Regions from separate parts of the Paenibacillus sp. 23TSA30-6 genome, predicted to be linked through region 2. Evidence: predicted binding sites of a transcription regulator. Region 2 holds the regulator's gene; the other holds the start of a gene.
The links. Region 2 encodes CtsR, which represses protease genes until heat stress. Its sites were predicted from a motif close to ATGGTCAATAAAGGTCAAACA; they were not measured.
Positions count from the first base shown of each region.

Region 1 (14,906 bases), on a different contig from region 2:
TTGCTCCGGATGGTATGCCTTTGGACGGAATACGACTGGAGCGCAAAATGCTGGAAGAGCTGAAAAGCTCGGCAACACAAGTCATTGATACAAGTGTGATGAAGCCTGCAACCTTAAAGGCGCGGATTATTTCCCGATTTTCTCATTTGGAGAGCAGCATGCTTTCCGTAAATATTACCTCGTTCGGCTTCAAATATGGTATTCCCATTGATGCCGATCTTATATTCGACGTGCGTTTCCTGCCCAATCCTCACTATGTGGACCAATTGCGGCCACACACCGGACAGGACAGCGATGTGTATGATTATGTTATGAAATGGCCTGAGACTCAGGCATTTCTGACCAAACTGTTGGATATGTTACATTTTTTGATTCCGCAATACCGCAAGGAAGGCAAGAGCCAGGTCATTATCGGTATCGGCTGTACCGGCGGTAAGCATCGTTCTGTCGCGATATCTGAATATTTAGGAAAAATGCTGGGTGCCAGTGAAACAGAATCGGTTTCTGTTTCACATCGGGATGCTGATCGCGACCGGCATTAAAGAGGTGAAAACATGAAAGAGACCGGATCACAACGGGAGCGCCCTCGTATTGTTGTTATGGGCGGCGGAACCGGCTTGTCCGTCATGCTGCGGGGGTTGAAACAAAAGCCGCTGGATATTACGGCTATTGTTACAGTCGCTGACGATGGTGGAAGCTCCGGGATATTGCGCAGTGAGCTACAAATGCCCCCTCCGGGGGATATTCGTAATGTGCTGACTGCACTGGCTGATGTAGAGCCGGTGATGTCCGATATGCTGAAATACCGTTTCGGCGCAGGATCAGGATTGGCAGGCCATAGTCTGGGCAACCTGATTTTGGCGGCGATGACCGATATATCAGGAGATTTTGTGACGGCGGTGCGTGAGCTTAGCCGTGTATTTGCTGTACGGGGGCGTGTGCTGCCGGCGGCTGAAGAAGGCGTTGTGCTGAGTGCCGAAATGGAGGATGGCACGGTGGTTACCGGTGAATCCAAAATCCCGGAAGCGGGCGGCAGAATCAAACGTGTTTTTCTTGAACCGACTCACGTGGAGCCGTTGCCTGAGGCTGTAGAGGCTATTAATGAGGCCGATGCGATCCTGATCGGTCCTGGCAGTCTGTACACCAGCATTTTGCCGAATCTGCTCGTACCGAAGCTTGCAGAGGCTGTGGTGAAATCAGACGCTATCAAGATATTCGTCTGCAACGTTATGACTCAGCCGGGCGAAACGGATGGATATACAGTGGGGGACCACCTGCAGGCTATTTATGAGCATGTAGGGCATCATCTGTTTGATTATGTGATCGTCAATAATGGAGAAATTCCGCCTCAGGTACAAGAAATGTATGCCGAGCAGGGTGCCAAGCCAGTTCAAGTAGACATGGGAGAGCTGACTGAGCGGGGGTATAAAGTGGTGGCAGATACGCTTGTTCTGTTCCGCACCTATTTACGGCATGATGCCGACAAACTGAGCCAGCACATTTACCAATTGGTACAAAACTGGATATTAAGAAGGAGGTGAGTCCCTTGTCCTTTGCGGCACAAACAAAAAAAGAGCTTACGATGATTGAAAGCCAGCCCTGCTGTGAAAAAGCGGAACTATCTGCGCTCATACGTATGCTCGGGTCCGTACAACTGTCCAACAAAAGGGTGATATTGGACGTGTCCACAGAAAATGCCGCGATTGCAAGGCGGATTTACTCCTTGATCAAAAAGCATTTTCAAGTTCATATTGAGCTGCTTGTACGGAAAAAAATGCGCCTGAAAAAAAATAACGTGTACATTGTCCGCATTCCAAGCGGTGTACAAGAGCTGTTGAAGGATCTTTACATCGTATCAGAAGGGTTCGTGTTCACGGACGGGATTAATCGGGATATCATTCGGAAAAACTGTTGTAAGCGGGCTTATTTGCGTGGCGCTTTTATGGCAGGTGGCTCTGTGAACAATCCGGAGGGATCGTCTTACCATCTGGAGATTTCCTCGATGTATGAGGAGCATTGCCAGGCGCTGGTCGATCTGGCGAATGAGTTTCATCTGAATGCCCGCTGCATTGAGCGAAAAAAAGGCTTTATTCTCTACATCAAGGAAGGCGAAAAGATCATTGAGCTACTCAGCATCATTGGCGCGCATCAGGCTTTGTTCAAATTCGAGGATGTCCGCATCATGCGCGATATGCGAAATTCCGTGAACCGGATTGTTAATTGCGAAACGGCTAATCTGAACAAGACGATTGGAGCTGCTGTCCGGCAAATTGAGAATATCAAGTTGCTGGGGAGGGAAGTCGGGCTGGATACGCTGCCAGATAAGCTGCGGGAGGTGGCGGAAATACGTCTCGCTCATCCTGATTTGAATTTGAAAGAAGTCGGGGAAATGCTCAAAGGGGTCGTGAGTAAATCGGGTGTAAATCATCGTCTTCGCAAAATTGACGAGATGGCTGACAAAATCAGGGGAGAAAATGGCCTGATTCCATAAAAGGAGTGTCTGTGGGGCTTCTGCCCCGGTTTTTTTAGTTTTTTTTCTAGTGTCTGTCCCGGGTTAATGTTATAATGTGATAAATAAAATGGAGTAAGTAGTGTCCAGATTTATTTGATGAGGGGGTAAGCTGACATGTCAAAACATCCGGTAGTCGTACGCTTGAAAACAGGACTGCACGCCAGACCTGCTGCGTTGTTCGTACAGGAAGCGAATAAATATTCATCTGAGATTTTTGTGGAAAAAGAAGACAAAAAGGTTAATGCCAAGAGTATTATGGGTATTATGAGCCTTGCCATCAGTACAGGTACTGAAATTAACATTAGTGCTGAAGGTGCGGACGCCGAGCAGGCTGTAAACGCTTTAGTAAGTCTGGTTAGTAAGGTAGAGCTGGAAAATCAATAAACAAACATCTGCTTTGTGATATGGTAAATGCTCTTAGTGAAAAGCCCCTTTGGGGGCTTTTTTTGTATCCGGAAAAACAGAGTGGTCAATCCCCCGCTGAGCTGCTCCAATGGGGGTCTCTTTGAATACCGCCGCTGTGTTTGGCCCAAGCTACAAGTAATTTACATCCTGTGGTGGTACTCTGTTCGGAAATATGGTGCCTAACTGCAACCTTTTCCCTTTGTTTCCGTCTGGAAGGTACACACATCATCAAGAAAAGAGGGCGAATATGATGAAACATTGGACAAAAGCTGCAAATACAGCAGTTCTGGCAGGAGCATTATTGGCAGGAGTAGTAGCGGGAGGATTATGGACAGGAGCAGATCGCGCCTATGCCGCGTCAGCATCTACGACGGTAAGCAGTGTAATTAATGTGAGTGGCAGCGGGGAAGTATTGGTTAAACCCGATATTGCCTATCTATCCATCGGCGTACAATCTGAAGGAAATACAGCAGCCGCTGCCCAAAAAGCCAACGCCGCTAAAATAAGTAAGGTCACACAACTGCTGAAAGAAAAGTGGAGCATCAGTGCGGACGATATTCAGACGAGCCAGTTCTACGTGCAGCCTAACTATACCTACGACGAAAAAGCTGGACAGAAGCTTAAAGGCTATATTGCCAACCATACACTTTCCGTTAAATACCGTGATTTGGATAAAATCGGTCAATTGCTGGATGGGGCCACACAGTCCGGAGCGAACAACGTGGATAACGTGCGTTTTTCAGTAGAGAACTCTTCAGCTTATGAAGAAGAAGCTATTGCAAAGGCGTTGGGAAATGCTCAATCCAAAGCGAATGCTGTAGCGAAGGCAACCAAACGAGGGCTTGGAACTCTCCTGAACGTAACGGTAGATGGGGGAGATGCCCAAATCTTCACACAACGTGAGGCTGCTATGAGTAAAGCGCTCTTGGATACAAGCGGCGGAACAGAAATACAATCCGGTCAAGTGACTGTGAAGGTCCAAGTATCGGCACAATACGAATTGAACTAACGTACAGATTATAACGAAGCCACGAGCGTCCTGCTTTATTTGCAGGATGACTTGCTGGCTTTTTTATATGTCGAAACTATTTTGTAATGAGTCTGTAATAGCTGGGCCCCCTAGATGTACAGATTGAAATCGGAGAGTGTACAGATTGTAAACAACGAACATTGGGGTATAGATATAATAAGTAAAGTAATCAATACACAGTACACATCTACAACAGGAGGAATACTACATATGAACAAGCATACAAAAAAATGGGGCTCCGCACTGCTGGCAGCGGGAATTTTAGTAGGAGTCGCAGTTGTTCCCGTTTCCTATATCGAGGCAGCTTCATCCAAACAACAGACTACAGCACAGCAACCAGGTGTTTCTATCCAATGGAATGGTAAAGCGTTGGCCACCAAAGGGATTCAGGTGAACGGAAGCACATTGATTCCCGTAGCAGCATTGCGGGACAGCCTGGGGATTCCGGTGAGTTATGATGCCAAAACAGCGACTTATACCGTAGGTAGTGGGTACAACAAGCTTTTCGTCATGTCCTCTTCCTCGTATACCTATGTCAATGTTAACGGAATCAGCACGCGTAGTATGATCGCCAAACAGATCGCCGGGAAGCTGTACATTCCTATGAGTCTGCTGAAAGACTATCTGGGTATCGATGCTCAGTGGAATGCAGCTCAGAAAACAGTAACATTGAGTAAAAGCAAGCTAAATCCGATCACGATTACGTCCCAATCTCTTCCGGCTTCGAGTGATGCAAAGGTTTCCTACAAGGTTAAGTACCCGCAAATCAGCGGTGGCCAGCTAAACCCTGAAGCTCAGCAGGCCATTAATAGTATGCTCAAAAAGCAAGCGGAGGGAGTACTGGCAGCAGGCAAAAAGCAAGTAGCAGAGGGTGAACCTACAGTAGAAAGACCGTATACTTTCAGTAATGATTTTGCTATTGCCCATAACCAACAAGGGATTTTGAGCATCATTATGGAGGATTACTCCGATACGGCTGGTGCTCATGGTATGACGGCCCGTAAAGGATATACGTTCTCACTCGCTGATGGGAAATTGCTGCAATTGTCTGACGTGCTGAAGGCCAATCCTAATTACAAACAGTTTCTTAATAGCGACCTGAAGAAAAAAATTAATGGTCCAATGGTGAATGAAGGCGGCTTTGGTGGCTTCAAGGATATTGCGGCTAATCCAAATTTTTATGTAACGAATAGCGGTGTGACGATTGTGTTTGACTTGTATGAGTATGGGCCTTATGCGTATGGTATTCCTGAGTTCACTTATTCGTTTGGTCAATTGTTGCCTCAAGGCAGCAAGCCTTTTGCTGGACAGAATGAGTAGTACAGATGAATCATTTGGATTATTTATACCCAAAAGAACAGTAAACCCAAAAAAAGCTGCCTACCGGAAACAATTATCCGGTAGGCAGCTTTTTTGGTTTACCAGCTATTCAGAGACAATAATTCGTTCTCTTATACACCTTCTGGAGAGGAGCTAGTTAGCACTTTATCAATAATACCGTATTCCTTGGCATCATCTGCGGACATGAAATAGTCACGGTCGGTGTCTTTTTCAATGCGCTCCAGTGGTTGGCCTGTGCGATCTGCGAGAATGCGGTTCAATTTGTCGCGCATTTTCAGAATGCGGCGGGCGCGGATTTCAATATCCGTTGCTTGACCTTGCGCGCCACCCAGCGGTTGGTGAATCATAATCTCGCTGTTTGGCAAAGCAAAACGTTTGCCCTTGGCACCTGCGTTCAGCAAGAACGCACCCATGGAAGCCGCCATACCTACACAAATCGTAGATACGTCAGGTTTAATATATTGCATCGTATCGAAAATGGCCATACCGGCTGTGATCGAACCGCCAGGGCTGTTAACATACAAGTGAATGTCTTTTTCAGGATCTTCGGCAGCCAAAAACAGCATTTGCGCAATAATAGAGTTGGCTACAACGTCATTGACGTCCGAGCCCAACAAAATAATGCGATCCTTCAACAGTCTGGAATAAATGTCATAGGCGCGTTCGCCGCGGTTACTTTGTTCTACTACCATAGGAACATAGCTCACGTCAAAAAACCTCCCTTTAATATCGTTAATGGATTTGGTGGACATGCCGATTACACGTCCCTATTTATAAACTGTTACCGTATTAACCACATGATAAACAATTTCAAACAAAAAGTCAAAGAAAGTCAAACTAATGGTCAAAAAAAAGAGCCCTCTGCGCTCTAGTTGGTTAAAATAGTATATAGAAGCTTTAAACATTCATAAAAATGGCGCGCCCGCGAGGAATCGAACCTCGATCTCAGGCTCCGGAGGCCTACGTCATATCCGTTGGACCACGGGCGCACAGCTAATTGGAAACAAAGATGATTATATGATATACGGCATTGAATTGCAAGCTTTTATTACGTGCGCATATTCACATAAAAAGTTGAGAAATATAGGTTCAGATAGACTTGCATGTAGAGCAAATATTGGTTAAGATATACGTGGGACTTAAAAAGTTAACCCGGGACGTTTTAAGACCAGTTAGTGATATAGCATTAGAGACAGAACTTAGAAGTGTGCGGGAGTGGAAAGCATGCGAAAGATATTAGAAATACAGAAGCAGCTTCTGCCCGACCTCATGGATGTTTTGAAAAAAAGGTACACAATCCTGCATCAGATTATGCTGTCCGATGTTATTGGACGCAGAACGCTGGCGGCTTCACTAAACATGACCGAGCGCGTGTTGCGCGCCGAAACCGATCTTCTTAAAGCCCAAGGGCTGATTGAGATTGAGAGTGTGGGCATGAAGGTGAGCAAAGCAGGACTGGATCTGCTGGAACAGCTGGAGCCGATTGCGAACAACTTGTTCGGCCTGTCCCAATTGGAGGATCAGATTCGCCAAGCCTATGGTTTGAGGAAGGTGGTTGTCGTTCCAGGGGATTCGGATGCTTCTCCTTTAACGAAGCAGGAGCTGGGCCGTGCTGGGGCAAAAGCGCTGCTGGGCGTTATGGACGACGAGGATGTGGTCGCCGTAACAGGTGGCACGACGATTGCCGACGTGGCGGACCAACTGACACTACCTGCTAATGGCCCACTTAAGGGCGGATGGTTCGTACCGGCACGTGGGGGTTTGGGAGAAAGCATGGAAATGCAGGCGAACACAATTGCTTCCACAATGGCTCGTAAGGTCGGCTCACAATACCGTCTGCTCCATGTACCGGATTTGCTCAGCAATCATGCTTACAACTCCCTGCTTGAAGATACGAATATTCAGGATATTTTGAGCCTGATTCGAGAGAGTCGGATCATCATTCACGGGATAGGCAACGCTATAGCGATGGCACGCAGACGCAAGCTTGACCCCGAAACCTTTGCCCAGATCAGCAGTGAGGGCGCGGTTGCCGAATCGTTTGGCTATTATTTTAACGAAGACGGCGTCGTTGTTCACAAAATGCTGACGCTTGGACTCCGTTTGGAGGATATCAGGCGTACCGAGACGGTTCTAGGCGTAGCTGGAGGTAAGAGCAAGGCGGCCGCTATTCATGCAGTGCTGCGTTTCGGGCAGGAAGATATTCTTGTCACCGACGAAGGCGCTGCTGCTGAAATTGTAAGCCATTATTTGAATGGTTAATACGGATTTATTAATTGTGTTGTCTTGACGGGCTTTCGGGTCTGTCTTGAATATATAAACTAAACGAACTTTGGGAGGAACTCACTCATGACAGTTAAAGTTGGTATTAACGGTTTCGGACGTATTGGACGCCTTGCTTTCCGCCGGATTCAAAACGTGGAAGGTATTGAAGTAGTAGCAATTAATGACTTGACAGATTCCAAAATGCTGGCACATCTGTTGAAATATGATACAACACAAGGTACTTTCCAAGGAGAAGTAGAAGTACACGATGGCTTCTTCAAAGTTAACGGTAAAGAAGTTAAAGTTTTGGCTAACCGCAACCCTGAAGAACTGCCTTGGGGAGACCTGGGCGTAGATATCGTTCTGGAATGCACAGGTTTCTTCACAACTAAAGAAGCTGCTGAGAAACATTTGAAAGGCGGCGCTAAAAAAGTTGTTATCTCCGCTCCAGCTACTGGCGACATGAAAACTGTCGTTTACAACGTAAACCATGAAATTCTGGACGGTACTGAAACTGTAATCTCCGGTGCTTCTTGCACAACGAACTGCCTGGCTCCTATGGCTAAAACACTGCAAGACAAATTTGGTATCGTTGAAGGCCTGATGACTACAATTCATGCTTACACTGGCGACCAAAACACTTTGGATGCTCCACATGCTAAAGGTGACTTCCGTCGTGCTCGCGCAGCAGCTGAAAACATCATTCCTAACACAACTGGTGCTGCTAAAGCCATCGGTCTGGTAATTCCTGAACTGAAGGGTAAACTGGATGGCGCGGCTCAACGTGTACCAGTAGCAACTGGTTCCCTGACTGAACTGGTAACTGTTCTGGAGAAAAACGTAACTGTTGAAGAAATCAACGCTGCGATGAAAGAAGCTTCCGATGCTGAAACTTACGGCTACACTGAAGATCAAATCGTTTCTTCCGACATCAAAGGTATCACTTTCGGTTCTTTGTTTGACGCAACTCAAACTAAAGTCCTGACTGTTGGCGACAAACAACTGGTGAAAACTGTAGCTTGGTACGACAACGAAATGTCCTACACAGCACAATTGATCCGTACGTTGGAATACTTCGCTAAATTGGCTAAGTAAGAACAGTCTTATCGCGCAACATCATAGAGCGGAAACAGCAGTTATTGTTTCCGCTCTTTATATATCAAAATGTGCCTTAAATTCCTGTTTCGTAAAATTAAAAGGGTGCGGAGGAATATGGAGATGAACAAAAAGAGCGTACGTGATATAGAACTGAATGGAAAACGGGTGTTTGTTCGTGTAGATTTTAACGTTCCGGTTGAGGACGGTAAAATTACGGATGACAAGCGTATTCGTGAAACCTTGCCAACGATTAACTACCTGATTGAAAAAGGTGCAAAAGTTATTTTGGCGAGTCACTTTGGACGTCCAAAAGGTCAGGTTGTTGAATCCATGCGTCTGACTCCTGCTGGCGTGCGTTTGTCTGAACTGCTCAAAAAGCCTGTTGTTAAAGTGGACGAAGCAGTTGGTGAGGCTGTTAAAGCGAAAGTGGCTGAACTGCAAAACGGCGACGTGCTGTTGCTTGAAAATGTACGTTTCTATCCAGGAGAAGAGAAAAATGATCCTGAATTGGCGAAGCAATTTGCTGAGCTGGCTGACATTTTCGTGAATGACGCATTTGGTGCAGCGCACCGTGCTCATGCTTCCACAGAAGGTATCGCGCATCTTCTTCCGGCTGTTTCCGGCTTGCTGATGGAGAAAGAATTATCTGTAATCGGTAAAGCTCTTTCAAACCCAGATCGTCCTTTTACAGCCATTATCGGCGGTTCCAAAGTAAAAGACAAAATCGACGTGATTGACAACCTGCTGAACATTGCAGATAACGTAATCATTGGCGGCGGTTTGGCTTATACATTTTTTAAAGCTCAAGGTCATGAAGTGGGTCAATCCCTACTGGATGAATCTAAACTGGACGTAGCTCTTGGATTTATCGAAAAAGCGAAGAAACTCGGCAAAAACTTCTACCTTCCGGTAGATATCGTTATTTCTGACGATTTCAGCGCTACAGCGAACACGAACATTGTGGACATCGACGGTATTCCTGCAGATTGGGAAGGCGTGGATATCGGACCGAAAACACGTAAAATCTATGCAGATGTTATCAAAAACTCCAAATTGGTTGTTTGGAATGGACCAATGGGTGTATTTGAAATGGAGCCTTTCGCTGGCGGTACGCGTGAAGTAGCGGAAGCTTGCGCAACAACAGAAGCATACACCATCATTGGTGGCGGTGATTCTGCGGCAGCGGCTGAGAAGTTCCATCTGGCTGACAAAATGGATCATATCTCTACTGGCGGCGGCGCATCCCTTGAATTTATGGAAGGCAAAGCACTTCCGGGTGTTGTTGCACTCAACGATAAGTAATCAAACGTACTGCGTATAATAAATGCTTTAGGGCACCTAATAGTTAGGAGTTGAAACCATTGAGAACACCGATTATCGCGGGTAACTGGAAGATGTTTAAAACCGTACCAGAAGCTAAAACTTTCATCGAAGAGATCAAAGGCAAAGCAGAGGTTGCAGGGGTGGAAAGCGTGATTTGCGCACCATTTACGAATCTTCCTGCTCTGGTTGAAGCAGTAAAAGGTACATCTATCAAAATCGGCGCACAAAACCTGCACTTTGCAGAAGACGGCGCATTTACAGGTGAAATCAGCGGCGGGATGCTGAAAGATCTGGGCGTAGACTACGTTGTGATCGGACACTCCGAGCGTCGTGAATATTTTAACGAAACAGACGAAACGGTGAACAAAAAGGTTCATGCGGCATTCCGCCACGGCTTGACTCCAATCGTATGTGTAGGCGAAAAGCTGGAAGACCGTGAAGCGGGTCAAACCAAAGAGGTTGTAAAAGTGCAAACTGTAGCAGCTTTTGCTGGTTTGGCTAAAGATCAGGCTGCACAAGTGGTTGTTGCTTATGAGCCAATTTGGGCCATCGGAACAGGTAAATCCTCCACTTCGCAGGATGCGAATGAAGTCATTTCCTATATCCGTAGTTTGTTGAAAGAACTGTACGATGAAAATACAGCCAATGCTGTACGGATTCAGTATGGTGGCAGCGTGAAACCTGAAAATGTGGCTGAATATCTGGGCCAAAGCGACATCGACGGCGCACTTGTAGGTGGCGCTAGTCTTCAACCAGCGTCTTACATCGCGCTTGTTGAGGGGGCGAAGTAAGATGACAGTACCAAAACCGGTAGCCTTAATTATTATGGATGGATTCGGACTGCGCGAAACTGTGGAAGGCAATGCGGTTGCACAGGCGAACAAGCCGAACTACGACCAATACTTAAGACAATACCCTCATTCAACGCTTACAGCGTCTGGTGAAGCGGTGGGTCTGCCGGAAGGGCAAATGGGTAACTCCGAAGTAGGTCACCTGAACATCGGCGCTGGCCGGATTGTATATCAGAGTTTGACCCGCATTTCGAAGTCCATTCGCGAAGGCGAGTTCTTCCAGAATGAAACTTTGCTTAAAGCAGTACAGCATGCCAAGAAGAACAACACGAAGCTTCATCTGTACGGACTTTTGTCCGATGGTGGCGTGCATAGCCATATTAGCCATCTGTTTGCTATGCTGGATTTGGCGAAAAAAGAAGGTTTAACAGAAGTATACATTCATGCATTTATGGATGGACGCGATGTTATGTCTGACAGCGGCGTGGACTTCATGCAGCAGCTGATCGCCAAAATTCAGGAAGTGGGTATTGGTAAAATCGCGACTGTACAAGGACGCTATTATGCCATGGACCGCGACAAACGTTGGGAGCGTGTAGAGAAATCTTACCGTGCAATCGTGTACGGCGAAGGTCCTCAATATACAGATCCAATGGAAGCGTTGAAAGAATCGTATGAAAAATCGGTGTTCGACGAATTTGTGGAGCCGACGGTTATTGTGAAGGCTGACGGAAGCCCTGTAGGGCTGGTCGAAAGCAATGACTCAGTAATCTTCCTGAATTTCCGTCCTGACCGTGCGATTCAATTGTCTCAGGTATTTACGAATAAGGATTTCCGTGGCTTTGATCGTGGACCGAAATTGCCAAAAGATTTGCACTTTGTTTGCCTGACATTGTTCAGTGAAACGGTTGAAGGCTTTGTAGCCTACGAACCGAAAAACCTGGATAACACATTTGGTGAAGTATTGGTGCAAAACAATAAAAAGCAATTGCGTATTGCCGAGACCGAAAAATATCCGCACGTTACCTTCTTTTTCAGTGGCGGTCGTGATGTAGAACTGCCTGGCGAAACTCGTATTTTGATTAACTCGCCTAAAGTGGCTACATATGACTTGCAGCCTGAAATGAGCGCGTACGAGGTTGCGGATGCTGCTGTTAAGGAGATCGAAGCCGACAAGCATGATGCGATTATCCTGAACTTTGCCAATCCGGATATGGTTGGACACTCCGGCATGCTGGAGCCAACGATCAAGGCGGTAGAGACGACGGATGAATGTGTTGGACGTGTTGTAGATGCGGTTAAAGCCAAAGGCGGCGTTGTTATCATCATTGCCGACCATGGTAACGCGGATATGGAAATTGACGAGCAGGGACGTCCGTTCACAGCTCATACGACCAATCCGGTTCCGTTCATTTTGACTGACGAAAATATCGTTTTGCGTGAGCATGGAATACTGGCTGACGTAGCTCCAACGCTTCTGGATTTGATGCAGCTTCCGCAGCCTGCGGAAATGACAGGAAAATCTATGATTGCATCCCGCAAGTAAGCTTGATTTAATAAGTATAGGCTTGACCAATAAATCATGATCGACAAAGGAGATTAAGTACAAATGACTATTATTTCTGATGTGTACGCTCGCGAAGTCCTCGACTCCCGTGGTAACCCTACTGTTGAAGTTGAAGTATATCTGGAATCCGGTGCTATCGGTAGTGCTATCGTTCCTTCCGGTGCCTCTACAGGCGCTCACGAAGCTGTAGAGCTTCGCGATAACGACAAATCCCGCTACCTGGGTAAAGGCGTTCTGCAAGCTGTTAAAAACGTGAACGAAATCATTGCTCCTGAAGTGATCGGCTTGGATGCTGTAAACCAAGTGGAAATCGACACATTGATGATCAAACTTGATGGTACACATAACAAAGGTAAATTGGGTGCAAACGCAATTCTGGCTGTATCCATGGCTGTAGCTCGCGCTGCTGCTGAAGCTCTGGGTCTGCCACTGTACACTTACCTGGGTGGATTCAACGCTAAACAATTGCCAGTACCAATGATGAACATCGTTAACGGTGGCGCTCATGCCGACAACAACGTTGACGTTCAAGAATTCATGGTTCTGCCTGTAGGCGCGCCTACTTTCAAAGAAGCTCTGCGTGTTGGCGCGGAAATCTTCCACAACCTGAAATCCGTACTGAATTCCAAAGGTTTGAACACAGCTGTTGGTGATGAAGGCGGTTTTGCTCCTAACTTCAAATCCAATGAAGAAGCTTTGTCCACTATTATCGAAGCGATTGAAAAAGCCGGTTACAAACCAGGCGTTGACGTATTCCTCGGTATGGACGTTGCTTCCACTGAGTTCTACAAAGATGGAAAATACACACTGGAAGGCGAAGGCAAATCCTTCACTTCTGCTGAGTTCGTTGACCTGCTTGCTTCTTGGGTTGACAAATACCCAATCATCACCATCGAAGATGGTTGCTCCGAAGATGACTGGGAAGGTTGGAAATTGCTCACTGAAAAATTGGGCAACAAAATCCAATTGGTTGGTGACGACCTGTTCGTAACTAACACAGAGCGTCTGGGTAAAGGTATCGAAGAAAACATCGGTAACTCCATCCTGATCAAAGTAAACCAAATCGGTACGCTGACTGAAACATTTGATGCTATCGAGTTGGCTAAACGTGCAGGATACACAGCTGTAATCTCTCACCGTTCCGGTGAATCCGAAGACAGCACAATTGCTGATATCGCTGTTGCAACAAATGCAGGCCAAATTAAAACAGGTGCGCCTTCCCGTACTGACCGTATCGCGAAGTACAACCAATTGCTCCGCATTGAGGATCAACTGGGTGAACTGGCTCAATACCACGGCCTGAAATCTTTCTACAACCTGAAAAAATAATTGCGCAATGATGCTGACGGTGCCAGGCAGCTGTGATTCAAGAACACGGAGTCTGAGCGCTCAAAGCCATTTACGTAATTACAAAACAGACCTGTTCGCTAACGTGAGCAGGTCTGTTTTTTTGTTTTTTCTTATGTGATGTCGGTTATACTCTTTTGCAAGGCTTAATGAAGTGGCTCGGTAGAGCTGGTTGTTATCTACTGGAAGCTGTGGTAGAATGAAAATAGTGTTTTGCGTTAATTTCCGGCTATTCATAACATGATATGATCATGTTTTCATAAAAAAGGCTGTGTTGTTTTGCAAAACAGATGTATTAGCTCAGGAGGTGGGATTTTTCATGGAAATCTTTTTGAAAGTGCTGCTCGTTGTATTCTCGATTGCTGTTATTGCGGTTGTTTTACTGCAAAAGGGGAAAAGTGCAGGTTTGTCCGGTGCCATCTCTGGCGGTGCTGAGCATCTGTTCGGCAAGACAAAAGCTCGCGGTATGGATTTGATTTTGCAGCGCGTGACTGCTGTTTTGGGTGCGTGCTTTATGATCGTTTCCGTTTTAGTTGCATTTTTTGCAAAATAAGCTAAATAATAACCTTAAGCCTTCGTTTCACGGGAAACGGGGGCTTTTTTGGATTTTAGATAGGCAGGGATGCCTTCGATTAAATTCGTGTATACTAGGGTATGAGTATATGAAGAGCCTTGTATCAGGAACAAGGAACATGCGGATTATTACTGAAAATTAAAGGTCACCCGAGGTGGACGATATTATGATAACAGAGCAACAATTACTTGATTTTATGCGCGAGACCGCATACAAACCTATGACTTACCAGGAGCTTGAGCAGCATTTTGAAATTAACGACGCGGCGGATTTTCGCGAATTCCTTAAGCTTTTAAACGCGCTAGAAGAAGATGGGAAAATTGTGCTGACCCGCACGAACCGCTATGGTGTGCCGGAACGAATGGATTTGCAGCGCGGGCGTTTGCAGGCTCATGCTAAGGGATTTGCTTTTCTGATCCCGGAAGACCGGGAGCACCCGGATGTGTACATTCATGCTAATGACTTAAAGAGTGCAATGAATGGAGACACAGTACTGGTAAGAGTGACGTCGAAGGGACCTTCGGGTGGCCGATTGGAAGGCGAAGTCGTGCGGATCGTGAAGCGCGCAGTGCTTCAGGTGGTAGGCGTGTTCCAGAGCCACGAAGCATACGGTTTTGTTTTGCCGGATGATAAGCGGATTAACAGGGATATTT
Region 1 covers NZ_SLTL01000025.1:20,810-35,715, forward strand. The annotation lists gene rapZ (RNase adapter RapZ) at 1-542, shown strand, start outside; gene E0698_RS20025 (gluconeogenesis factor YvcK family protein) at 555-1,541, shown strand; gene whiA (DNA-binding protein WhiA) at 1,547-2,491, shown strand; gene E0698_RS20035 (HPr family phosphocarrier protein) at 2,627-2,896, shown strand; gene E0698_RS20040 (SIMPL domain-containing protein) at 3,168-3,926, shown strand; gene E0698_RS20045 (DUF3298 domain-containing protein) at 4,158-5,267, shown strand; gene clpP (ATP-dependent Clp endopeptidase proteolytic subunit ClpP) at 5,399-5,995, opposite strand; tRNA gene E0698_RS20055 (tRNA-Arg) at 6,203-6,277, opposite strand; gene E0698_RS20060 (sugar-binding transcriptional regulator) at 6,513-7,550, shown strand; gene gap (type I glyceraldehyde-3-phosphate dehydrogenase) at 7,638-8,648, shown strand; gene E0698_RS20070 (phosphoglycerate kinase) at 8,772-9,953, shown strand; gene tpiA (triose-phosphate isomerase) at 10,013-10,765, shown strand; gene gpmI (2,3-bisphosphoglycerate-independent phosphoglycerate mutase) at 10,767-12,311, shown strand; gene eno (phosphopyruvate hydratase) at 12,375-13,661, shown strand; gene secG (preprotein translocase subunit SecG) at 13,999-14,232, shown strand; gene rnr (ribonuclease R) at 14,420-14,906, shown strand, end outside.
Region 1: a site for CtsR is predicted at 6,107-6,127, ahead of clpP (ATP-dependent Clp endopeptidase proteolytic subunit ClpP). Genes of this name have one in related genera too.

Region 2 (14,906 bases):
CCGCTACAGGTATACATACAAGGTCAGGTTTTTGACATGGGGGGCATCGCTGGTGTGGCAACGTGGCCGGAAAAACGGCGCGGGGGTCTGGTTTCACGCCTTTTAACGCATGCGCTTGAAGAGATGAAGGATGCGGGGCAGAGTCTTTCTTTTTTACATCCTTTCTCCTTTGCCTTCTATCGTAAATTTGGATGGGAAACGTATATTGAATACAAAAAGTATATCATTCCGATTGATAAATTCCCTGCCAAGCTTAAAACCAAAGGTACGGTCAAACGGGATGTGAAGGATATTTCTGAGCTGGACCAAGTGTATCAAGCCTACGCTTCGCGTTATAATGGTACACTGGTACGAAACAAGGAATGGTGGCAAGAGCGGACATTAAATAAAAACTACCGAACCGTAGTGTACTACTCTGAAGCAGGCGATCCTCAGGGATATGCTTTATACAAAATTGAAGATAAGCAATTGAATTGCGACGAACTGGTATATATTAATGAAACGGCACGGCGGGCGTTGTGGACGTATTTTGCCAATCATGATTCGATGATAACCCAAGGTAAATTTATTTACATTCCGGCCGATGATAAGCTGCCATTTCTACTGGATGATCCACGAATTCAGCAGGAAACAGTGCCTTATTTTATGGGCCGTATTGTAGATGCTGCTGCTTTTGTGGAGAAATATCCTTTTGAGGCCATGGGAGAGGAAACACATTTGAACTTATATCTGACAGATCGATATGCTCCATGGAATGAAGGAATATGGACATTGACGGTCACCGCGGAAGGGCAAGGACATTTGGACAGAGTGGATTCAAACAGTTCTTCCGAGGACGCAATAGAAGCTGACTTGAGTGTGAGTATCCAATCGCTGACCACCCTGATGCTTGGCTATCAGCGGCCTGATGATCTGTATAAGTGGAGTCGTATTACAGGGCGCAGCGAGTCTGTATCTGCATTAGAACGTGTAATACCGGTAACACAAACATTTTTGCTGGATTTTTTCTAATTGTAACGATCTTAAATGCTCCTGAGTCTTCATTTTTTAGGGAATATAGCTTAAATACCTTTTATAAAGTGTGGATGATTTTAACGATATTTTTCAGAACTCTTTCCGTAAAGGGAAGAGTTTTTCTTATATTGTATAAAACATAATTAGATTGCGAAAAATGATATTGACCCCTTGGCAAAAATATATTTTGTGCTATAATGTGAATATAGTCAAAGAAAGTCAAAGTCAATGGAGCCTGTAGTGCTTCATTAGAATGGTGTGAATACGCTGAGTTTTTAGCCGTATATAATACATTGACACCAACACAGCATGAAAAGATAGACCTGATTTGTTGATAAACATCCACTGTAATCTCATGGGCGTGAGGAAAGGTGTATGATCTATTACGAATAAAGGTCACACTAGAAGCTAAACGGGATGTTTTTAAGTGAGGACGGAGGGTGAATTAGCTCCACTACTGGCTTAGATTACTGACTTTACCGTTTGGTTAAGTTCAATATACGGCGGACTCTGTGGAGCGTGAAATGTACTGAATATTTGCGTTTCCGTTAGTGGAGGATGATGAAATGCGCAATGTTTCCGATATTATTGAACAATATTTGAAGAGCATATTGCTGGAAAGTCCCAAAGGTTTAGTGGAAATTCAGCGTAATGATTTGGCTGACCGCTTTTCCTGCGTGCCGTCGCAAATTAATTATGTAATCAGTACCCGCTTTACGCTGGAAAAAGGCTATGTGGTGGAAAGTAAGCGCGGTGGTGGGGGATACATTCGCATTCAGCGAATTCAACTGCCCGCACAGCATGCGATCCATACCCATCTCCATCAAAGCATTGGAGAGGAAATTAGTCAATCGGCAGCGGAAGGACTGATTTATCAGTTGGAGGAAGCCCGTTTTTTAAGCAAAAGGGAAGCTGGTTTAATGAAGGCCGCTTTATCAAGGGACACATTATTGCTGAAGCTTCCCTATCGTGACCAGCTACGGGCAAGGCTGCTTAAGGCTATGCTGATTTCGTTGCTGGTGGCCAGATAGCGTGTGATTCAAGATTTGGATGTAGGGATTTGTAAAAATCCTGACGCTGAAGGAGGTGCTTTTATGCTGTGCCAAGAATGTAATAAACGGCCGGCAACTTTGCATTTCACCAAAATTGTGAATGGCGAAAAGACAGAGTTTCATATTTGTGAGACGTGTGCGAAGGAAAAAGGGGAGATGATCCCTGGTACACCTAATGGCTTTTCAATTCATAGCCTATTGTCGGGTATGCTGGATTTCGAATCCAGTACAAAGAGCCAGTCGCCAGGCCATAGCGGTCCGCAGAACCTGCAATGCAAGGAGTGTGGCATGACCTATGCACAGTTCAGTAAGCTGGGACGCTTTGGGTGCCCGTCGTGCTATCAATATTTTGACAGCCGTCTGGACCCGTTGTTCAAGCGTGTGCAGGGCAATACGAGCCATGTGGGCAAGGTTCCGGTTCGCACCGGAGGTCGATTGAAGGTTAAACGGCAAATTGACGATCTGAAAAAAGAGATGCAACAACATATTGTACAGGAAGAATTCGAATCAGCCGCTGAGCTTAGGGATCAAATCAGAGAGCTTGAAAAAGAAATGACTGAAGAGTAAAGTTTGTGAAGAGTAGGAGGGGATGCGTAATGCCTAATATCCGGTTTACGGAAAAGCCGCTAAGTGATTGGATGCGTGGTGATGCTGCGGATTCAGAGATTGTCATTAGTAGCCGGGTGAGAATTGCGCGTAACTTGCAGCATCTGCCTTTTCCCATGCTTGCTACCAACCAGCAGTCGGAAGAAGCACTTCAACGCTTGACGGATATCCTTCAGTATGATGATTTAGGACGCTTTGGTACCTTTCATACCCTGAAAATATCCGAGTTGGATGAGATCGACAAGCAGGTGCTAGTTGAGAAGCATTTGATTAGTCCTAATTTGGCGAACGAATCTCGTAACGGTGCTGTTTTGATTAGCGATGATGAATCGGTTAGTGTTATGATAAACGAAGAGGATCATCTGCGTATCCAGTGCTTATATCCGGGATGTCAGGTTAGAGAAGCTTGGGAACGTGCTATGGTTATTGATGATGCATTTGAGGCGCATGTCGATTATGCATTTGATGATCGTAGAGGTTTTCTGACCAGTTGTCCGACGAATGTTGGCACAGGGATGAGAGCTTCAGTGATGATGCATCTGCCCGCACTGGTCATGACTCATCAGATTAACCGCATTTTGTCTGCTGTTTCACAGGTAGGTCTTACCGTTCGCGGTATTTATGGTGAAGGCAGCGAAGCGGTCGGCAATCTGTTTCAGGTATCCAATCAGATTACACTGGGACAAACCGAAGCGGAAATTATCGAAAATCTGCATGGCGTTGTGCTGCAAATTATAGAGCACGAACGTTCCGCCAGGGAACGGCTGATGAATGAGTCCATGCTGCGGATTACAGATCGGGTGATGCGTTCATTCGGTATTTTGTCATATGCAGCGGTACTGGATTCCAAGGAGGCCGCACAGCGGTTGTCCGATGTACGTCTTGGCGTGGACTTGGGGATTTTGGAGCGTCCATCCACCGCAGCGATGAATGAGCTGAATGTGATGACGCAACCCGGATTTCTGCAAAAAAGCTTTGGTGATAAAATGAATACCGGTGAGCGCGATATGTACCGGGCGAAGCTGATCCGGCAAAAATTAGGCACAACCCTTTAATATATAGAATGATCTGAAATACACACTGTGGAGGTGCAGGATATATGATGTTTGGAAGATTTACGGAACGCGCACAAAAAGTGCTTGCCTTGGCTCAGGAAGAAGCTGTTCGATTGGGACACAACAACATTGGCACGGAGCACATTTTGCTCGGCCTCATTCGTGAAGGTGAAGGAATTGCAGCGAAAGCCTTGATTGGTTTAGGGCTAGGACTGGAAAAAATTCAGGATGAAGTGGAAACGCTGATTGGACGCGGTCAAGAACAACCGACGAACATTGCCTATACTCCACGCGCCAAAAAGGTTATCGAGCTGTCTATGGATGAAGCTCGTAAGCTGGGCCATACCTATGTAGGTACAGAGCATATTTTGCTCGGTCTTATCCGTGAAGGCGAAGGTGTAGCAGCCCGTGTACTGAATAACTTGGGTATCAGCCTGAACAAAGCACGTCAGCAAGTGCTTCAATTGCTTGGCAGCAGCGAGGCTGTTTCCAGCCATCACGGTGCTCCGGCTAATGTCAGCACACCAACGCTGGACAGCTTGGCACGTGATTTGACGGCATCTGCGAAGGAAAACAATCTGGACCCTGTCATTGGGCGTAGTAAGGAAATTGAGCGTGTAATTCAGGTGCTCAGCCGCCGTACGAAGAACAATCCGGTTCTGATCGGTGAGCCAGGGGTAGGTAAAACGGCAATTGCCGAAGGACTGGCTCAAAAAATTATTGCCAATGAGATTCCCGAAACGCTGCGTGACAAGCGTGTTATGACACTGGATATGGGTTCTGTGGTAGCAGGTACCAAATATCGTGGTGAATTCGAGGATCGCTTGAAAAAGATTATGGACGAGATTCGTCAGGCCGGAAATATCGTACTGTTCATTGACGAGCTGCATACGCTGATCGGTGCAGGTGGAGCGGAAGGTGCAATTGATGCCTCCAACATTTTAAAGCCTGCTCTGGCACGTGGCGAGCTGCAATGCATCGGTGCGACAACGCTGGACGAATACCGCAAATATATTGAGAAGGACGCTGCTTTGGAACGTCGCTTCCAGCCGATTACGGTAGATCAGCCTTCTCCAGAAGAAGCTATTCAAATCTTGTATGGCCTGCGTGACCGTTATGAAGCGCATCACCGTGTGAAAATTACGGATGAAGCCATTGAAGCGGCAGTAAAATTGTCGGATCGTTATATCACCGACCGCTTCCTGCCGGATAAAGCAATTGACCTTATTGATGAAGCAGGCTCCAAGGTAAGGCTGAATTCCTACACGGTACCGCCAGACCTGAAACAGCTGGAAAACCGTCTGGAAGATATCCGTAAGGAAAAGGATTCGGCTGTACAAAGCCAGGAGTTCGAAAAGGCGGCTGCACTGCGTGATACAGAGCAGAAAATTCGTGAAGAGCTGGATGTTACGAAAAACCAATGGAAAGAGCAACAGGGACGTACAGATTCCGAAGTAACACCGGAGGATATTGCTCAGGTCGTTGCGATCTGGACAGGTGTTCCGGTCAGCAAGCTGAAAGAGGAAGAAACGCATCGCTTGCTGAACATGGAAGAGTTGTTGCATGAGCGGGTCATTGGGCAGGATGAAGCAGTTAAGGCAGTTAGCCGGGCTATTCGCCGGGCACGTGCCGGTCTGAAAGATCCGAAACGTCCAATCGGCTCCTTTATTTTCCTCGGTCCAACCGGGGTTGGTAAAACCGAGCTGGCACGCGCTTTGGCTGAATCCATGTTCGGAGATGAAAATGCGGTTATCCGAATCGATATGTCCGAATACATGGAGAAGCATTCCACGTCCCGTCTGGTAGGAGCGCCTCCAGGATATGTTGGATATGAAGAAGGCGGTCAACTGACTGAGAAGGTACGTCGTAAACCTTACTCCGTCGTTCTGCTGGATGAGATTGAAAAAGCACATCCAGAAGTATTCAACATTCTCCTGCAAGTGCTGGAAGATGGACGTCTGACGGATTCCAAAGGCCGTGTTGTCGATTTCCGCAACACACTCATCATCCTAACATCCAATGTGGGTGCACAGGCGATCAAACGTAACTCCACGCTCGGCTTTACAGCTGTTGTGGACGCTGGAGCGGATTATGATAACATGAAGGGCAAAGTGATGGATGAACTGAAGAAAAGCTTCCGTCCCGAGTTCTTGAACCGGATTGATGAAATTATCGTTTTCCATTCTCTCGAAGAAAAACACATTGCCGAAATCGTGTCGCTTATGTCCGAAGAGCTGCGTAAGCGTCTGAATGAGTACGAGGTGGACTTTGAGTTGACAGACAAGGCTAAGGCATTCCTTGCGAAGGCAGGCTTTGATCCGGCGTATGGTGCGCGTCCATTGCGTCGTGCAATCCAGAAGCATATCGAGGACCGTCTGTCCGAGGAGTTGCTGTCGGGTAATATCACTAAAGGTGATTCTCTCTTCATTGATGAAGAGAACGGTGCGTTGACCGTAACGAAAAAGGATAACGTATCTGCGAAGTCCTGAGCATTGTACTGAGTAGGCAATAAGAGTTAACGATAATCCTCGGCTTTTGCCCAAAAGGACAGAAGTACGATAGGTTAGCACAATAAAAGTGGTCAGAAAGGGTGTCTCGCAGGCTGAAAAGCTGTGGCGAAGGCACCCTTTTTGTGCATAAAGCACTGTGGAACGGTCGGATAAGTGCTTTGGAAAAGTTTGTGATATCGCTTTACGTCCGCCAAGCTTCAATGGTAAACTTTTATTGTTACAGCTCTTTCCGGGCTGTGTGAAGATAAATCCGACATTGATCGTTGTCATATAAGGAGCCAAGGAACAAAGTATGGCTAAAGTGAAAACTAAATTTTCCTGTACGGAGTGCGGTTATGAATCGCCCAAATGGTATGGAAAATGTCCCGGATGCCAGGCATGGAATTCCATGGTGGAGGAAACGGAAAGCGTTGTTAAAACTCAAGGAATGGGTTCTTCCCTTCTTACTCATAGCACAAAAGATAAACCGCTTCCTATTATCGAAGTGGAGAGTGGTAAAGAAGCACGAATTTTGACGGGAATTGGCGAATTGAATCGCGTGCTCGGGGGAGGCGTGGTGCCGGGTTCACTCGTTCTGGTGGGCGGTGATCCGGGGATTGGAAAATCTACGCTTATGCTACAGACATCGAATGAGCTGGCTTTAACCGGTTTAAAGGTGCTTTATGTGTCAGGTGAGGAATCCGTTCGTCAGACGAAGCTGCGTGCAGACCGTCTCGGTGCCTTGTCCCCCAATTTATACGTATTATGTGAGACGAATTTGGAGACGATTGAAGAAGCGGTAGACAGCTTGAAACCGGAGTTTCTGGTGATTGACTCTATCCAGACTGTATATTTGCCTGAGGTGACGAGTGCGCCGGGGAGTGTAGCACAGGTACGGGAATGTACTTCACGTTTTATGCGGATTGCCAAGGGATTAGGTATTGCAACGGTGCTGGTAGGACATGTAACCAAGGAAGGGGCCATTGCAGGCCCGCGTCTGTTGGAGCATATGGTCGATTGTGTGCTTTATTTTGAAGGAGAGCGCCATCATACGTATCGGCTGTTGCGTGCGGTTAAGAATCGTTTTGGCTCTACGAATGAAATTGGTATTTTTGAAATGGTTGAAAGCGGCTTGCGTGAGGTGTCGAATCCTTCCGAGCTGTTCTTGTCCGAACGACCTCTAGGGGTGGCTGGTTCCACAGTCGTCGCCAGTATGGAAGGAACCCGACCTGTATTAGTTGAGCTGCAAGCGCTGATTGCGACTACACATTTTCCTTCTCCGCGCCGAATGGGTACAGGGGTTGACCATCACCGAATGGGATTGATTATAGCCGTGTTGGAAAAGCGGATGGGTATGTTTTTGCAAAATCAGGATGCGTATCTAAATGTGGCCGGGGGCGTAAAATTGGATGAACCAGCGGTGGACCTGGCTATAGCGGTGAGTATTGCTTCCAGCTTTCGGGATGCGCCTACCAAGCCGTACGATGTGATTTTTGGCGAGGTGGGGTTGACGGGTGAGGTGCGCGCTGTATCCCGAGCGGAGCAGCGTGTGCGGGAAGCAGAGAAGCTGGGTTTTAAACGGGTGATTATGCCGGAGAAGAGTCTGAAGGGCTGGACGCATCCGAAAGGGATACAAATTGTAGGAGTAGGAACGGTGGCAGATGCATTGGCAGCCGCATTAGATTAGGGGGCAATGAGAATGAAAGAAGCGAGCCAACTGGATAAAATGAATGATTTGCTGCGGCTTGTGGCACCGGGAACTCCCTTTCGCGACGGACTGGAAAACGTGCTGCGCGCCAAAACGGGCGCTCTTCTGGTCGTTGGCTATAGCCCGGAGGTAATGGAGGTCGTGGACGGCGGCTTCTCGATTAACTGTGATTTTTCACCGAACTATTTGTATGAACTGGCTAAGATGGACGGTGCCATCATACTGAGTGAGGATTTGAAACGAATTTTATACGCAAATACGCAATTGATTCCCGATTCTTCTATCTCATCGATTGAAACGGGTATTCGTCACCGGACAGCGGAGCGGGTTGCCAAGCAAACTGGCAAGTTAGTCGTGTCCATTTCCCAGCGGCGTAATATTATTACATTGTATCAGGGAACGCTGAGATACGCGCTCAAGGAAATCGGGGTTATTTTAACGAAAGCCAATCAGGCCATTCAGACGCTAGAAAAGTATAGATCCGTGCTAGGGCAAGCCTCGACGAATTTGACGGCATCCGAATTTGAAGAATTGGTTACCATGCCCGAAGTCGTAAATGTCATCCAACGGATCGAAATGGTGCTGCGCATCAAAATGGAAATCAAACGATTTATTAACGAGCTTGGGAATGAGGGCCGTTTAATTAGCATGCAGATGGATGAGCTTGTCAGTAATATCGAGGAAGAGGCCTGGCTACTGTATAAGGATTATGCCAAAGACGATAGCGATGAGAAAATTCGTGGCATTATATTGGGCCTCAAGCGTTCCACGGACGATGAGCTGCTGGATGCAAATCATATTGTGCGTTTGCTGGGATACCCGTCTTCGGCTGCGACATCAGAAGAATATATCGTGGCGCGCGGTTATCGGGTGCTGAACAAGATACCACGTCTACCGAATGTGATCATTCACAATCTGGTGGAGCGGTTTGGACGTTTTCCGCATGTTATGACAGCGACGATTGAAGAACTGGATGAAGTAGATGGCATTGGAGAAGTCCGTGCGCGTACCATTAAAGAGGGACTCAAACGATTGCAGGAACAAGTTTTCATTGACAGGCAAATGTAAATGTAATACAGTGAAAGGATTATAATGGAACAATTCATACATTGAGGTGAAGAGATGATTACCAAATCAATTCCGAACATGTGTACCTTGGGTAACTTGTTTCTCGGAATGATCGCCATTTTATTGGCCGTAGACGGAAAATACAGTCTTGCCGCTATTATGGTTATTGTCGCCATGTTGTTGGACGGACTGGATGGACGAATGGCCCGGGCGCTAAATGCCCAGAGCGAATTCGGTAAAGAACTTGACTCCTTATCAGATATGATATCTTTTGGTGTAGCTCCCGCAGTTATTATGTACATGGTTGCTTTTCATGATGCTAATTCGGCTTTGGCCTGGACGGTTACGGCTATTTTTCCGATGTGTGGAGCGTTACGTTTGGCTCGTTTTAATGTACGTCCCGGTGTCCCGGGTTATTTTACAGGCTTGCCGATTCCGGCAGCAGGTGGAGTGCTGGCGACTTTATCTTTGTTTCATAATGATGTCTCTATGTTATACATGTCGGTTGCGATGCTGCTTGTCTCTTATTTGATGGTCAGCTCGATGAAATATCCGAATTTAAAAAAGGTGGGCCTTCCGAAGAAAGCGATCTGGATCGCTCCATGGGTTGTGGTTGCTGCCGTTGTACTGGCAGTTAAATTCCCGGATCAATTATCGAAGCTGATTTTCGTACCGTTGGTGCTGTATGCATTGTATGGCATGAAACTGAATATCCGTAAGCTGTCACGTAGACGCGGGCGCGGACGGGGACGTTCCACTCAGGAAGAACAGGATGACCAATACCGTCATTCACAACATTAGAATTAGGCGAGAAAACAATAAAGCATTTATATCCTTGAATCATTTCAGGGAGATAGATGCTTTTTTTATGCATAAAAAATCAAATACATAGGGTTAGTTGCGGGAGAATTGGATCATACTGGTAGGGAAAGTGATGTATAACCAATAAATATCAGGGTGCAAAAAGAAAACAAAGGAGGTATAGAGACTCGATGTTAAGAAAGGCTATTTTAACTTTTACAGGATTGTGCGGAGCATGGTTCGGCTATACGTTATACCATCGGGTAGGAGGTATCGTATCATGGCTGCCCCAGTGGTTGAGTGATGGTTCTTTACCGGGAATGGCTGTTTGGATGATTGCGGGAGCTGTGTTATTTATGGCTGGATGTTCGCTCGCCGGAACAGCTGTGGCGAATCGTTTACAGCAGGGGATCGAAGGTTTGGTACGGATTCCAATGAACGAGATGATGGCAGGTGCGATTGGATTGGCGGTGGGCTTGATCCTTTCCTTAGCAGTTTACCCGCTCTTGTCATGGCTGGGGGCACCAGGTCAACTGATTCAAACGGCTGTTACCATCGTATGCGGATATGTGGGTGTGATGGTCGGACTGGAAAAGCGGGACGAGCTGTCCTCATTTTGGAGTTCGGGATTTTTTGGTCGACATACGGGTGTGGAAGAACGCAAGCTGGAGGAACATAAAATTTTGGACACCAGCGTGATTATAGACGGACGTATTGCGGATATTTGCAAGACGGGTTTTATCGAAGGCACGATTGTTATTCCGGAATTTGTGCTGGAGGAGCTTCAGCATATTGCAGATTCGTCGGATTTGCTCAAGCGTAACCGCGGGCGGCGAGGTCTGGATATTTTGAACAAGATTCAAAAAGAGTTGGATGTAAATGTATTGATTTACGAAGGCGATTTTGAGGAGATTTCAGAGGTCGACAGCAAGCTGGTCAAGCTGGCAAAGGTGCTACAGGGTAAGGTGGTAACGAACGATTTTAACCTGAATAAGGTGTGCGAGCTTCAAGGTGTATCGGTGCTGAATATTAATGACTTGGCAAATGCAGTGAAGCCTGTAGTGCTGCCCGGTGAGGAAATTATGGTGCAGATTATCAAAGACGGCAAGGAGCATGGGCAAGGTGTGGCCTATCTGGATGATGGTACGATGATCGTTGTGGAAGGCGGACGTGACTACATCGGTTCGCTGATGGAGGTGCTGGTTACAAGCGTACTTCAGACCTCTGCGGGGCGTATGATTTTTGCCAAACCGAAATTATTGGAAAAAGCTCAATAAACGCGGTATGATGAAGTAGATGTGTAATCATACGGATCGTCCAGATGCGATCAAGGCAGGAGTCATTTCAATGAACAATCGGGTAGGAGTCGTCATTGTGGCGGCCGGGCGCGGCTCCCGTATGGGAACGCCGGAAAGCAAGCAATTTTTGCTTTTGCGGGACAAGCCCATCTTCATACATACACTTGAAATATTCGCAGCCATGCCCGAAGTGGATGAAATGGTGATGGTGACGGGGGCAGAAGATGTCGAGCGCTGCCAAGAATGGATTCGTCAATACCGGATCAGCAAGGATGTACAAGTGGTGGCTGGTGGCAGTGAACGCCAGCATTCGGTATATCGCGGTCTGAGCCACCTGCAAGCAGATTGGGTGATGGTGCATGATGGTGTGCGTCCACTCATTCAACCTGAGCTTATACGTTCGTGCCTGGAGACAGCTATGCGTACCGGTGCTTCTGTAGCGGCGGTGCCTGTAAAGGATACAGTCAAGCAAGTGAACGGGGATGGTATCATTACAGCAACGCCGGATCGCCGAAGTCTGTGGAGTATTCAAACGCCACAGACTTTTCGTCTTTCCGATCTGTTGCGGGCCTATGAGAAAGCGGACCAGGCGGGATTTTTGGGGACAGACGATTCTATGCTGGTGGAGCGATTAGGGATTCCGGTGACTGTCGTTCAGGGCAGCTACAAAAACATCAAAATTACCACGCCTGAGGATTTGGATATGGCGGCGTTATGGGTAAAGACAGAGGGAGAGGATATCAGATGATCAGAGTGGGACAAGGGTTTGACGTCCACCAACTGGTGGAAGGAAGGCCGTGCATTATCGGGGGCGTGAATATTCCTTATGAAAAGGGATTGCTGGGTCATTCCGATGCTGACGTGCTGCTGCATGCGGTTAGCGACGCTATTCTGGGCGCGCTCGGTCTGGGTGACATCGGGAAGCACTTTCCGGATAACGATCCCGAATTCAAGGATGCCGACAGTCTCAAGTTGCTGGAGCATGTATGGAGTTTGGCCAAAGAGCGGGGATACCGCTTGGGGAATATTGATTCTACGATTATTGCGCAAAAGCCCAAAATGGCATCTTACATCCCGCAGATGAATGAAGTTATCGCTCGTGCGTTGGAAGCAGAAGATCCTTCCCAGGTAAACGTTAAGGCAACTACGACGGAGCAGCTTGGCTTTGCCGGGCGGGGTGAAGGAATCGCGGCTCAATCGGTTGTCTGTCTTGTAAAGGGTATGCTATCATCTTGAGAACTTAGATTTGGAGGAGATTTTATGAGCACGGAAGTTCGTGTACGTTATGCCCCAAGCCCAACAGGGCATCTGCATATTGGAAATGCCAGAACGGCTTTGTTTAATTATTTGTATGCTCGGAACCAAGGTGGCAAATTTATTATTCGTATTGAAGATACAGATGTGAAACGCAACATTGAAGGCGGGGAAGAGAGCCAGCTTAAATATCTGAAATGGCTGGGTATGGATTGGGATGAAAGCGTGGATGTCGGAGGCGAGTATGGACCTTACCGTCAGACTGAACGTTTGGATATATACAAAACCTATTGGCAGGATCTGCTGGATCGTGGCCTGGCTTACCGCTGTTACTGCACCGAAGAAGAACTGGAACGCGAACGTGAAGAACAGACGGAACGTGGGGAGACACCACGCTACTCCGGGAAGCACCGTGATCTGACGGAGGAACAGTGTCAGGCATTCGAAGCGGAGGGTCGTGTACCAAGTATCCGTTTCCGCGTACCAGAAGATCGCGAATATACGTTTAATGATATGGTCAAAGGCCAAATTACGTTTAATTCGAAGGAAAGCGGCGATTTTGTTATCGTCAAAAAAGACGGTATTCCGACATATAACTTCGCTGTAGCAGTAGACGATCATTTGATGAAAATATCACATGTGTTGCGGGGCGAGGACCATGTCTCCAATACACCGCGACAATTGATGATCTTTGAAGCGCTTGGATGGGAGCCTCCAATCTTTGGTCATATGACACTGATCGTGGGCGATGATCACAAAAAGCTTAGCAAACGCAACGAGTCCATTATTCAGTTCATGGAGCAGTACGACAAATTGGGCTACTTGCCAGAAGCTATATTCAATTTTATTGCGCTGCTGGGCTGGTCCCCGGAAGGCGAAGAAGAAATTTATGACCGGGAACAATTGATTTCGATTTTCGATCCTAACCGTTTGTCCAAAAGTCCGGCTGTCTTTGATACGAACAAGCTGGCTTACCTGAACAATCATTATATTAAAAAAGCCGATCCTGAGCGGATTGCTGGTATGGCGATTCCTCATTTGCAAGCAGCGGGGCTGTTACCGAATGAATTATCGGAGGAACAACAGAATTGGGCTAAGGCTCTTGTTCGCTTATATCAGGAACAAATGACCTCTGCGTCCGACATTGTGGCTTTGTCTGAGCTGTTTTTCCGTTCGCATCTGGAGCTTGATGCTGAAGCGGCGGCAGTATTGGCCGAAGAGCAGGTTCCTGAAGTACTTAAAGCCTTTGCTGGCAAGGTTGAAGTGAGCGAGGAATTTACCGCTCCACAAATGGCCAAGCTGATCAAGGAAGTTCAAAAGGAAACTGGCTTTAAAGGGAAACAGTTGTTCATGCCGATTCGTGTGGCCCTTACAGGTCAAACTCATGGACGCGATTTGAACGAAACGATCTTCCTGCTCGGACGTGACAAGGTCCTGGACCGTCTCAAGGCACAAATTAAAGGCTGATATTTCTTGTCAATTTGTTGTCTTTTCGCTATAATGACTCCATTGATACGGATTGATATTTACGTGTAAAGGCTGAGAACAGGAGAAGTACACTGCATAAGGGCATTTGCCAGAGAGGACGGCCGAGGGGAACCCCGGGGCTGGAAGCCGTCCAGATGACCTGCGGAGGAAATGCGCCTGGGAGCCGTGCGCCCGAACCCAATTAGCGTCGACTGCTGATGTGGCAAGGGTGTGCCGAATCGTTCTCGTTACCGGACGCCAAAGACGGGCTTCTCTGCTTATATGCAGCAGGTATGCCCGAAGCAGAGTGGGACCACGTTCATGCGTCTCTGCAGCTTAGGCTGCGGAGGCGCTTTTTCATTTTTATCAGACTCAAACTTGTTAAAGGTGAAAAATGTCGAAGCGTGCTGTCGAATGCAAAAATTGGCGAAACGCGGAGTGGTGTGGAGATGCGGCAAGGAAATGGGGGAAATAGGAGGGGCGACATGTTCAGACATATCAAATCCGACATTCAGACTGTTTTGGATAATGATCCGGCCGCCCGGAGCAAGCTGGAGGTTATTTTTACGTATTCCGGCGTTCATGCACTTTGGGCACATCGAACCGCACATTGGTTTTATCTGCGAAACTGGTGTACTCTAGCTCGTTTTATATCGCAAGTATCGAGGTTTATGACAGGGATTGAAATCCATCCCGGTGCTCGTATTGGAGATCGGCTGTTCATTGACCATGGCATGGGAGTTGTCATTGGGGAAACCTGCGAGATTGGTGATGATGTCGTATTATACCAGGGGGTCACTCTTGGAGGGACGGGGAAAGAGAAAGGGAAGCGCCACCCTACGATTGGGAATAATGTGGTTATAGGCTCTGGGGCCAAGATATTAGGCTCTTTTACGATTGGGGCGCAGTCCAACATTGGCTCCAACTCGGTTGTGCTAAAAGAGGTACCGCCAAACAGTACGGTGGTGGGTATCCCGGGACGGGTTGTCAGACAGGACGGTAGACGTCCGGATCGACTTAGTCACCAGTTACCCGATCCGGTCGTGGATTCTATGCGGGAGCTTCAACTGGAAATAGAACGATTGCGTGCAGAA
Region 2 covers NZ_SLTL01000031.1:414-15,319, forward strand. The annotation lists gene E0698_RS21915 (GNAT family N-acetyltransferase) at 1-1,011, shown strand, start outside; gene E0698_RS21920 (CtsR family transcriptional regulator) at 1,581-2,045, shown strand; gene E0698_RS21925 (UvrB/UvrC motif-containing protein) at 2,109-2,633, shown strand; gene E0698_RS21930 (protein arginine kinase) at 2,663-3,727, shown strand; gene clpC (ATP-dependent protease ATP-binding subunit ClpC) at 3,772-6,216, shown strand; gene radA (DNA repair protein RadA) at 6,530-7,903, shown strand; gene disA (DNA integrity scanning diadenylate cyclase DisA) at 7,916-8,992, shown strand; gene pssA (CDP-diacylglycerol--serine O-phosphatidyltransferase) at 9,047-9,793, shown strand; gene E0698_RS21955 (PIN/TRAM domain-containing protein) at 9,985-11,070, shown strand; gene ispD (2-C-methyl-D-erythritol 4-phosphate cytidylyltransferase) at 11,141-11,839, shown strand; gene ispF (2-C-methyl-D-erythritol 2,4-cyclodiphosphate synthase) at 11,836-12,327, shown strand; gene gltX (glutamate--tRNA ligase) at 12,352-13,812, shown strand; gene cysE (serine O-acetyltransferase) at 14,298-14,906, shown strand, end outside.